Linked DNA regions of Myxococcus xanthus. The protein of the gene in region 2 interacts with the protein of the main gene of each other region in a pairwise test. Links are inferred from orthologs where the notes say so. Each region holds a gene or a part of one and is shown on either strand. Other genes may lie near its edges. The genes, in order: rpe, dnaN and dnaE.

The links.
Region 1: the proteins of dnaN (region 2) and rpe interact in binary tests that used the Escherichia coli proteins (3 or more experiments, as listed by UniProt). The link is inferred for Myxococcus xanthus from one-to-one orthologs.
Region 3: the proteins of dnaN (region 2) and dnaE interact in binary tests that used the Escherichia coli proteins (3 or more experiments, as listed by UniProt). The link is inferred for Myxococcus xanthus from one-to-one orthologs.

The regions. Positions count from the first base shown.
Region 1 is NZ_CP017174.1:7,909,038-7,911,938, reverse strand. The notes cover bases 78-2,832. They hold rpe (ribulose-phosphate 3-epimerase), read left to right. Parts: upstream 78-1,002; coding sequence 1,003-1,662; downstream 1,663-2,832. Other genes in these bases: BHS09_RS32465 (hypothetical protein), read right to left, coding at 2,394-2,729; BHS09_RS32475 (response regulator), read right to left, coding at 1,675-2,061; BHS09_RS32485 (GAF and HD-GYP domain-containing protein), read right to left, coding at 78-829. Also shown: more of BHS09_RS32485, read right to left, coding at 1-77. UniProt on the Escherichia coli protein: Catalyzes the reversible epimerization of D-ribulose 5-phosphate to D-xylulose 5-phosphate.
Region 2 is NZ_CP017174.1:279,932-283,068, forward strand. The notes cover bases 64-3,054. They hold dnaN (DNA polymerase III subunit beta), read left to right. Parts: upstream 64-1,001; coding sequence 1,002-2,108; downstream 2,109-3,054. Other genes in these bases: BHS09_RS01145 (peptidase), read left to right, coding at 64-308; BHS09_RS01150 (DUF6748 domain-containing protein), read right to left, coding at 330-791; BHS09_RS01160 (hypothetical protein), read left to right, coding at 2,209-3,054. Also shown: more of BHS09_RS01145, read left to right, coding at 1-63; more of BHS09_RS01160, read left to right, coding at 3,055-3,137. UniProt on the Escherichia coli protein: Confers DNA tethering and processivity to DNA polymerases and other proteins. Acts as a clamp, forming a ring around DNA (a reaction catalyzed by the clamp-loading complex) which diffuses in an ATP-independent manner freely and bidirectionally along dsDNA.
Region 3 is NZ_CP017174.1:7,310,214-7,314,478, forward strand. Bases 54-4,172 are described here. They hold dnaE (DNA polymerase III subunit alpha), read right to left. Parts: upstream 3,812-4,172; coding sequence 254-3,811; downstream 54-253. Other genes in these bases: BHS09_RS29975 (crotonase/enoyl-CoA hydratase family protein), read right to left, coding at 54-232. Also shown: more of BHS09_RS29975, read right to left, coding at 1-53; BHS09_RS29985 (Spy/CpxP family protein refolding chaperone), read left to right, coding at 4,194-4,265. UniProt on the Escherichia coli protein: DNA polymerase III is a complex, multichain enzyme responsible for most of the replicative synthesis in bacteria. This DNA polymerase also exhibits 3' to 5' exonuclease activity. The alpha chain is the DNA polymerase catalytic subunit.

The DNA.
Region 1 (2,901 bases), 7.6 Mb from region 2 along the record:
GGAAGCGGGCGCGCAGGCCTTCGAGCTCATGGGGGTAGAGCTTCTCCGCCTTCACGAGCACGGGCTCGCGCACGCCCACCTTGCCGAAGTCGTGGAGCAGCGAGGCGTAGCGCAGCTCCTGAATCTCCCCGGCGGAGAAGCGCGTGTGGGCGTAGGGGCCGGTGGACAGGTGTTCGAGCACCTGGGCCAGGGCCACGGTGAGGTCGGCCACGCGCCCGGAGTGACCGGCGGTGGTCGGGTCTCTGGATTCAATGGCGACGACGGAGGCGGAGACGAAGCCCTCGAAGAGGCGGTTGATGTCCTCGTGGAGGAGGGCGTTCTCGATGGCGCCCGCGGCCTGGGCGCCCAGGGCGAGCAGCAGCTCCTCGTCCTCGGCGTTGAAGCTGGCGCCGTCCAGCTTGTTGAGGGCCTGGATGACGCCCGTCACCTCGCCGCCGGCGTCACGCATGGGGACGCAGAGGATGGTCTTCGTCTGGTAGCCGCTGGAGACGTCGAACGAGCGGTTGAAGCGGGCGTCGGCGTAGGCGTCGGGGATGTTGATGACGGCGCCCGTCTGGGCCACCTGTCCGGCGACGCCGCTGCCCACCGGGAGGCGGATTTCGCTCTTGGAGCCCTGGGCCACCTTGCTCCACAGCTCGCTGCGCTCGCGGTCCAGGATGAAGAGCGAGCAGCGGTCCGCCTCCACCACCTTGGTGGCCTCGAAGAGGATGAGCGGCAGGAGCAGGTCGAGGTCGCGCTCGGCGCTCATCGCCTTCGCGACATCCAGGATGGACGTGAGCTTCGCCAGGCGGCGGTTCAGCTCGGGCTGTGGGGCGGGTTGAGCGAGCACCAGGCGGCTCCGTGAGAAGCGGCCAGCGGCCGCGAAGGGCTACAAAGTTCTAGCACGGGTAGACAGCACGCTGCCTTGGGGGACCCACCTGGCAGGTCCCTGGCTGTCTGGTGGACGTCGTCGCGTTGCGTTCGGCCTTAGCCAGCGCGCGGGTTGCGGTTATGAAGCGCGGCATGAGCCGCCGCCCCGTTCGCATCTCTCCTTCGCTTTTGTCCTGTGACTTCGGCCGCTTGGCCGAAGAGGTCCGCGCCATCGAAGCCGCCGGTGCGGATTGGATTCACGTGGATGTCATGGATGGCCGCTTTGTGCCGAACATCACGATTGGACCCGTGGTGGTGGAGGCCATCAAGCGGGTGGCGACGAAGCCGTTGGACGTGCACCTGATGATTGTGGAGCCGGAGCGCTACGTGGAGGCCTTCGTGAAGGCGGGGGCGGACGTGTTGACGGTGCACGTGGAGGCCAGTCCGCACCTGCACCGGACGCTTCAGCAGATTCGCAATGCGGGGGCGAAGCCGGCGGTGGTGTTGAACCCGGGCACGCCGCTGTCGGCCATCGAGGAGGTGCTGGGCGACGTGGACATGGTGCTGCTGATGAGCGTGAACCCGGGCTTCGGCGGGCAGAGCTTCATCGAGTCCACAGTGGAGAGGGTGCGCCGGCTGCGCGGGATGTTGGATGCGCGCGGGCTGAAGGACGTGGACATCGAGGTGGACGGCGGCATCAACGCCACCACGGCGAAGCGGGTGGTGGAGGCCGGGGCCACGGTGCTGGTGGCGGGCAGCTACGTCTTCGGCTCGAAGGACTACGCGGAGGCCATCCGCTCGCTGCGCCCGTGAGGCCGGCTGACTTCAGGTGCGAGGGCGCGCCACGGAGGAGGCGAGCCGGGCGACGCGGGTCATGAAGGTGGGGTCGAAGGGCTTCACCTCGTAATCGTCGGCGCCGAGCTCGAAGCAGACGTGGCGGGTGAACTGGTCCTCGACGGCGCTGAGGATGATGACCTTGCAGTCGCGGGTGTTGGGGTCCTGCTTGAGCTGGGCGAGCAGGTCCCGGCCGTCCTGGTGCTGGTTGATGTCCAGGATGATGACGGCCGGCCGGTGTTCGCGGGCGAGCTCCAGGACGCGCTCGGACGTGGTGTCCGAGATGCAGTTCAGCCCGGACCGTTTCCCCTCGCGGGCGAGGGCGGAGACGATGAGGGGCTCGTCATCGGAGATGAGGACGACGGGGGGCGGCGTCATGGCATCGCGGTGCAACAATGCAGGCTGCCTCGTGAGTGTAGCAGGAGGGGAAACTGTCCGGGAGTACAGGAAATTCGTGGTCTTGGGAAGCGGAGTCGGGGGGCACCCGGGCATCGCCCGGCTGCCAGCTCCCTCTGGGCGGGGAGGGGCGGAAGAAAAGGTGATCCGAGGACGTTGACTCGGCTGGGCGGCTCGGGTACTACCGCCGCCACTTCGCCGGTCCCGAGAAGGACCGTCCGGCGAAGCGACATATCGGGGAGTGGCTCAGCCTGGTAGAGCACTTGGTTCGGGACCAAGGGGTCGCAGGTTCAAATCCTGTCTCCCCGACCACGTCATGAAGCGGGCTGGAGATCGCAAGGTCTCCAGCCCGTTTCATTTTGGGCTTCCTGTCTCGGCCCCGCCAGCATCCGGGTGGCCGCTGACTTGGCCGCCGGGCTCAGGTGCATGTACCGCTGGGGGGTGGAGAGGTTCTGGTGCCCGGCCACCTTCGCCGTCACCTTGACCAGCCGCTCGTCCTCATGCGGCTCGTAGAACGGCCCCTTCAACAGCTCGACGGTGGCCGGCATCTGCTCGATGACGCCCCATTTGAGCGCCGTCTTGAAGACCGTGTTGAGCGCCACCAGCACGTTGTTGACCGTCTTCGGTCTGCGGGTCCACCAACTCCGCATTCAGCTTGGCCACCTCGGTTTCCCGGCAGTGGGTCTCCACACGCCCGGGTACGCGCGCCCAGTGGCATCGTTGCGGTTCCCGTAGCCACGGTGCCACATCCAGATGGCCGCACCCTCGCTTCCGAAGCTGCGCGGTGGCAGTGAGCGGAAGCGTTCCTCGACCGAGAGCGCC
Region 2 (3,137 bases):
TGGGCGGCCACATGACGCTGTCCCAGCGGCTCTGGGTGGACCTGGACGTGACGGGCGGCGCCGTCCAGCCGGTGCGCAACCCGCTGGAGGGCGACGGTGGCAACGTGCTGGGGCAGGTCCGGTTGATGCTGGGCTTCCAACTCATGCCCCGCCTGGCCGTGTTCGCCGGGCCCACCTACAACGCGTGGTTCTCCTGGGGCGCGTCGGACTTCGACTCCATCACCCGGCTGTCCTTCCGGGAGCGCAACCCGGAGCCGGATCAACGCCTCCAGCACTGGCCCGGCATCCAGGTGGGCCTCCACATCTGAGGCCCGCCCGGAAGGGTGTTTTCAGTTCTCCACCTTGCTGGCGCGCAGGACGGTGGCCGCGCCCGCGGGGCCCGCGTTGGGTCGCGTCTCCAACGTGCCCTGAATCTTGAGCCCGGTGCCGTCCAGCGTCTTGCGGATCAAGGCACCCGTCTGCTCGTCCGAGCCCTTCGTCACCGCGGACAGCTCCAGTTCGTGCACGGGGATGGGCTCCGCGTCTGGCTTGTCCACCGGGAAGGCGTTGTAGGTGGGGCAGGGCGGGGCGAAGCAGCGCACGCCACTGTCCTTGACGATGTAGACGGCGCTCTCACCCTGCTTGGGCTGGGAATCATTGCTGGGCGGTGGGGTCATGGTGGGCGTTCCGTTCTCGCTGGAGGGGGTTCCATTCTCGCTCGCCGGTGGCGAGGACGTCGCGGCGGGCGGCTTGCTACATCCGGAGACGAAGCCAAGGACAAGGGCGGCGAGCACCAGCGAGCGGCGGTTCATGACGGGCTCCAGGGGAGGAAAGAGGCGCCAGTGTGCTCCGGCTCGCCGCCAGGGGCCAGTCTGTCTCGCGAATTGGTGACTGGCGGTCAGTTGCAGGTGGACATTGCTGCTCCCACGTCGCTCAGGGTTCGTTGACGGACTGGAGTGCAGGGGCTACATCCGGCCTCGTAGATCGGCCTTCGCGGCCGAGACCCGTAAGGACGCCCTCCGATGGAATTCCGCATCGCCGCCGACGAGCTGAAGAAGGCCCTCTACCGCGCCCAGGGCATCGTGGAGCGCAAGACGACGATGCCCATCCTGGCGAACGTGCTCGTCACCGCGAACAAGGGCGGCATCACCGTCACCGCGTTTGACCTGGACATCGGCGTCGTGTCCGAGCACCCGGCCGAGGTCATCAAGACGGGCGCCGTCACGCTGAGCGCCAAGTACGTCTTCGACATCGTCCAGAACCTCCCGGACGCGCAGGTCACGCTGAAGAAGCTGGCCAACAACTACGTGGACATCTCCAGCGGCTCGGCCCACTTCAAGATCGTGGGCATGGCGGCCGAGGAGTACCCCAAGCTGCCGAAGGAAGAGAGCGCGCCCCTGGTGCAGGTGGGGGGCAACACGCTGCTGGAGATGATCAAGAAGACGCAGTTCGCCATCTCCAGCGACGAGACGCGCTACATCCTCAACGGCGTCTTCTTCGAGCCCCAGTCCACCGGCAAGGTCCGCATGGTGGCCACCGACGGTCACCGGCTGGCGCTGGTGGAGCGCGAGCTGCCGGGCGACTTCAAGCTCAAGAGCGGCGTCATCATCCCCCGCAAGGGCCTGATGGAGCTCAAGCGCCTGCTGGATGAGGCGCCGGACGCGGAGTGCCACCTGGGCTTCGCGGAGAACTCGGCGCTGTTCAAGAAGCCGGGCCTCACCATGGTGATGCGCCTCATCGACGGCCAGTTCCCGGAGTACCAGCGCGTCATCCCCAAGGAAGGGGAGAAGGTCGTCCTGGTGCCCAAGGTGCGCCTGCTGGAGAGCCTCAAGCGCATCGCCCTGCTGTCGGCGGACAAGAGCAACGCGGTCCGCATCGGCCTGGAGGAGAACCAGCTCATCATCACGGCGAGCAACCCGGACCTGGGCGAGGCCAAGGACGTGCTGGAGCTGGCCTACCGCGGCAACGGCATCACCATCGGCTTCAACGCGCGCTACCTGATGGATGTGCTCGCCGTGACGGAGACGGACGAGGTCTCCTTCGAGCTGGGTGACGAGCACAGCCCGGGCGTGCTCCATGCCCCCGGCGACCGGAGCTTCACCGCCGTCGTCATGCCCATGCGCGTGTGAGTCGGGTGGGCTCCCTTGAGAGGGCCCGCACCGTTCACTCGTGACGCGTCGGGCCCCTGGGGGGCCTGACACCCGGCCGGTGCCTTCCTATGGTGATGGCATGGCCACGCACCCGGACAACCTGCGCGCCCGGCTGGAGGACCGCGCGGACCTCCTGGAGGCCACGCGTCTTCGCTATCGCGCCCTGCGCGGCATGCTGGCGGCCTTCTTCTGGAAGGAGCGGGTGCGCTCGCAGTTTGAGCTGCTGCTGGAGGTGGCGCGCACGCAGCCGGAGGTGGACGCCACCCTGGCCGCGCTGAAGCGCCGCGCCGCCGCGGAAGGGTGGCCGGCGAGCGCCGCGCCCATGAAGCTGATGCGCGAGGTGGAGCGCCTGCGGGAGGACGTGCGGCGCGTGGCCTTCAAGCGGCTGCCCGTGGAGGGCCGGCCCGCGACGCTGGGCGAGGCGCTGCTGAAGTTGGAAGAGACGGTGCTGGAGGCGGGGCCGCTCCTGGGGCGGCACATCTGGGCACGGGCGGTGGAACTGTTGCCGCGCAACCTGCCGGAGCTGCGCGCCGCGTGCGCCGCCGCGGAGGTGTTCGAGCACGTCTTCAAGCGTCCCGCGCCGGAAGGCGTGCTGCCCTTCACGGTGGAGGAGGCGGAGGCGCTTCAGCGGGCGCTGCCGCTGGCGGAGACGGCGCTGGCGGCGCTGTGGCAGCGGCTTGAGCACTTCGACACGCGGGGGCAGGTGAAGGGCTTCCTGCTGGCCCGGGCGTCGCGCGCGCCGCAGCGGGTGCCTCGCAGCGGGCCGGAGCTGCTGCTGCACGTGGCCTTCTGGCGGGGCGTGGCTTGGGCGCGGCTGCGCGCCTTGTTGGAGGAGCGGCTGGCCCCGGTGGTGCCCGCGGACGCCGAGGTGCCGGCGCTGCTGGCGTGGCTGGCCGCGCGCGAGGGGCGTTCCGAGTGTGGCGCGGAGCCGCGGCTGGGCGGGCCGGGGCTGTTCGCGCCCGAGGCGCCTGGCACGCAGCCACCCACGAGGCGGCTTCGGGGCGACGA
Region 3 (4,265 bases), 7.0 Mb from region 2 along the record:
GCCCCAGGGATTCCATCATCCCCATGAGGTCCAGGCCGAAGGTGAAGTGCTTGCCCTCGCCGCGAACCAGCACGACGCGGACGGAGTCATCCGCATCCAGCGCGCGGATGGCCTCGGGCATTTCCCGCCAGAAGTCGGGCCCCATGGCGTTGCCCTTGCCGGGGCCGGTCAGCACCAGCTCGGCGACGCCTTCGTTCTTCTCGATGCGCAGCGACTTGTAGGTCCCGTCCATTCAGGCCTCCGATTCAAGACGTCAGCCGAACTCCACCACCCGCATGCCGAACAGGCGGTCCACCGCGAGCAGCAGGTCGTCATTCACCTGCACCTTGATGGACGTGTTGCCGATGAGCGCCTCGCCCTCGCCCTTGAAGAGCACACTCACCGCCACGGGCGTGGCGCCGGCGTACTTCTTCGCCAGTTCGTGCAGCTTCGCCACCCGCTCCTCCGTGAGCAGGTCCGCCGGCACGCGCAACTCCAGGCGCTTGGTGCGCTTCTCACGCACCGCCTTGAGGCTCTGGATGTCGTCGACGATGAGCTCCGGCGTCGGCGAGTCCTCGTCACGCTGGCTGATCTGCACCGTGCCGGACACCAGGATGGGGTCGTCCGACTTGAGCAGGTGCTCCCAGTTCTCGAACCCCGGCTTGGGCCCCTGCTTCGCCCACTTGCCGTCCCGGCCCATCACGTTGCGCGTGCCGTCCTTGCCCGGGAAGCACACCAGCTCGATGGAGCCGGACAAGTCCTCAATCGTCACCCACGCCATGCGCTTGCCCGTCTTCGTGGGCCGCTCGCGCAGCACCGTGACGATGCCCGCCACCGTGAGCTTGTCGTCCTTGCGCGCGCGCTGCACCGCCGTAATCGGCCGCGCGTAGCGCTTCAGCTCCTTGTCGTACTGGTGCAGCGGATGGCCGGACACGTAGAAGCCAATGGCCTCCTTCTCCAGCGACAGCCGCTCCTTCTCCGACCAGTCCTCCACCTCGACGTAGTCGTCCTTCAGCCCGCCGCCACCGCCATCCGTGGACGGGCCGGCCAACATGCCGAACAGCGAGCTCTGCCCGGCCGCCTTGTCCTTCTGGCTGGCCGAGCCGCGGTTCATCGCCTTCTCGATGGTGTCGAAAATCTGCCGGCGTGAGCGCTTCTCGAAGTCGAAGGAGCCCGCCTTCACCAGCGCTTCCATCACCTTCCGGTTCACCTTGCGGCTGTCCACGCGCTCGCAGAAGTCGAACAGGCTCTTGAAGGGGCCGTCCTTGCGCGCCTCCAGGATGGACTCGATGGCGCCCTCGCCCACGCCCTTGATGGCGCCCAGGCCGAAGCGAATCTTCCCGCTCACCGCGCCGAATTCCATGTCGGACTGATTCACGTCCGGCGGCAGCACCTCGAGGCCCGACTCGCGCGCCTCGCCGATGTGCTTCACCACCTTGTCCGTGTTGTCCTTCTCACTGGAGAGAAGGGCCGCCATGAACTCGCAGGGGAAGTGCGCCTTCAGCCAGGCCGTGTGGATGGTGACCAGGCCGTAGGCCGCCGAGTGGCTCTTGTTGAAGCCGTACTCGGCGAACTTCTCCATCAGGTCGAAGATTTCACCGGCGACCTTGAGGTCGACGTTGTTCTTCGCGCAGCCCTCGAGGAAGCCGGCCCGTTCGGCCTGCATGACCTCGGCCTTCTTCTTGCCCATGGCGCGGCGAAGCAGGTCCGCGCGGCCCAGGGTGTAGCCACCCAGGACCTGCGAAATCTGCATCACCTGCTCCTGGTACACGATGACGCCGTAGGTGTCCTTGAGCACCGGCTCCAGCGCGGGGTGCGGGTACGACACCTTCTCCCGGCCGTGCTTGCGGTTGATGAAGACGTCCACCATGCCGGAGTCCAGCGGACCCGGGCGGTAGAGCGCGCCGGCGGCGATGACGTCTTCGAAGCAGTTCGGCTTGAGCTTCACGACCATTTCCGTGAAGCCGCTGGACTCCATCTGGAAGACGCCGGCCGTGTCGCCCTTGGCCATCAGCTCCCAGGTCTTCTCGTCGTTGAGCGGGATCTCGTGCCGCGGGATGTCCTTGTCGTGGTTGCGCTTCACCAGGTCCAGCGCGTGCTGAATCACCGTGAGCGTCTTCAGACCGAGGAAGTCGAACTTCACCAGGCCGGCCGCTTCCACCTCGTCCTTGGCGAACTGGGTGATGAGCGTCTTCTCACCCGGCGGCTGGTAGACGGGCACGAACTCCCACAGCGGCTTGTCGGCAATCACCACACCCGCGGCGTGCATGCCGGGCTGGCGGTGCAGGCCCTCCAGCGCGAGCGCGATTTCGAGCACGTCCTTCGTGGTGACGGGCTTGCCTTCCACCTCACCGATGTTGGAGGGCGTCTCCATCATCTCCTTGAGGCGAGGCTCCATCTCGATGGCCTCCTTCAAGGTGATGTTGAGCACCTCCGGGACCAGCTTCGCGATGCGGTCACCTTCGCTGAAGGGCAGCGCGAACACGCGGCACACGTCGCGCAGCACGCTCTTCGCCTTCAGCGAGCCGAAGGTGATGATCTGCCCCACGTTCATCTCGCCGTACTTGCGGCCGACGTACTGGATGACCTCGTCCCGGCGGTCCTGGCAGAAGTCGATATCGAAGTCGGGCATCGACACGCGTTCCGGGTTGAGGAAGCGCTCGAACAGGAGGTTGTACGGGATGGGGTCCACGTCGGTGATGCGCAGCGCGTAGGCGACGAGGCTGCCGGCGCCGGAGCCACGGCCGGGGCCCACGGGGATGTTCATCTTCTTCGCCCAGTTGATGAAGTCCTGGACGATGAGGAAGTAGCCGCAGAACCCCATCTTCTGGATGACGCCAATCTCCAGCGCCAGCCGCGCCTGGTACTGCTCGCGGTCGATGGGATAGGTGACAGTGGCCGCCAGCTCCTTGAAGCGCTCGCGCAGGCCCTCATACGCCAGCTCCGCCATGTAGCTGTCCGGCGTGTGGCTGTCGGGCACCTTGAAGGTGGGCAGCATGGGCTTGCCCAGCTTGAGCTCCAGGTTGCACTGCTCGGCGATGCGCTGGGTGTTGTGGACCGCCTCGGGCGTGTCCTTGAAGAACTCCAGCATCTCCGTGGGACTGGTGACGTAGAGCTTGTCCGTGGAGTGCTTCATGCGCTTGCCATCCGCCAGCGTCTTGCCGCTTGCGATGCACATGAGCAGTTCGTGGGCGCGCGCGTCCTCGCGCTTGATGTAGTGCGCGTCCGCGGTGGCGCACAGCGGGATGTCCAGGTCGCGCGAGAGCTGCTTGAGGTTCTCGTTCGCCTTGTCCTGCTCCGGCATCCCGTTGGACTGCACCTCCAGGAAGAAGTGCCCCGGGTCGAAGATGTCCTTGTACTCCTGCGCCGCGCGCCGGGCGTGGTCCATGTCGCCGCGGAAGCACGCGCTGGTGACTTCACCACCCAGGCACGCGGTGAGCGCGAACAGGCCCTTGCTGTGCTCGGCGAGCACCTTCTTGTCGATGCGCGGGTGGTAGTAGAACCCGTGCATGTACGCGGTGGAGGAGAGGTAGCGCAGGTTGGCGTAGCCCTCCGCGTTCTTCGCCACCAGGATGAGGTGGTGGGAGACCTTCTCGGAGCGGTCCTCACGCCCCTTCGGTCCGGCGACGTAGGCCTCCATGCCCAGAATCGGCTTGATGCCGGCGTCCTTCGCCTTCTTGTAGAAGTCGATGGCGCCGAACATGTTGCCGTGGTCCGTCACGGCAACGCTGCTCATCCCCTTCTCCTTCACCGTCTTGATGAGGTCCTTCATCCGGATCGCCCCATCGAGGAGCGAGTAGAGGGTGTGCAGGTGGAGGTGGGTAAAGGACATAAGCGCGTTCCGCTCCTGGAGGCCGGGGTGCCGCCGAACACTAGGGCCGTGCTCCCCTGCTCGCCAGTCCAGTGTTGCCCCTGGCGGAGAAGCGCGGGCGAGGCCGGAAAATCGGCCTCTTGCGGCGTTCCGCCACGAGCGGAAGCCCTGGACGGAAGGCTAACGGCCCGCCCTTCCCACCGCCCGTCTCCGTGGAAGTCACGATGCGTCCAAGCCTCGGGCGCCGGGACGTGGCCCCTGGCCCGGTGAGCGTACGGGCGGCTTCATACTTCTTCACGCCTCGTACAAATCCCAGCAACGGCGGGCCGGCACATTGCCCACCGTCGCCGCGAGTGGTGGCGACTTCACGTGGAGCCGTCCGCGCTCCACCCAGGAGAGAGCCATGATGAAGAGGTTCGCCGTGGTCGGTTCCGCGATGCTCGCCGTCGCGCTGCTCAGCGGCTTCGCGCTGAGG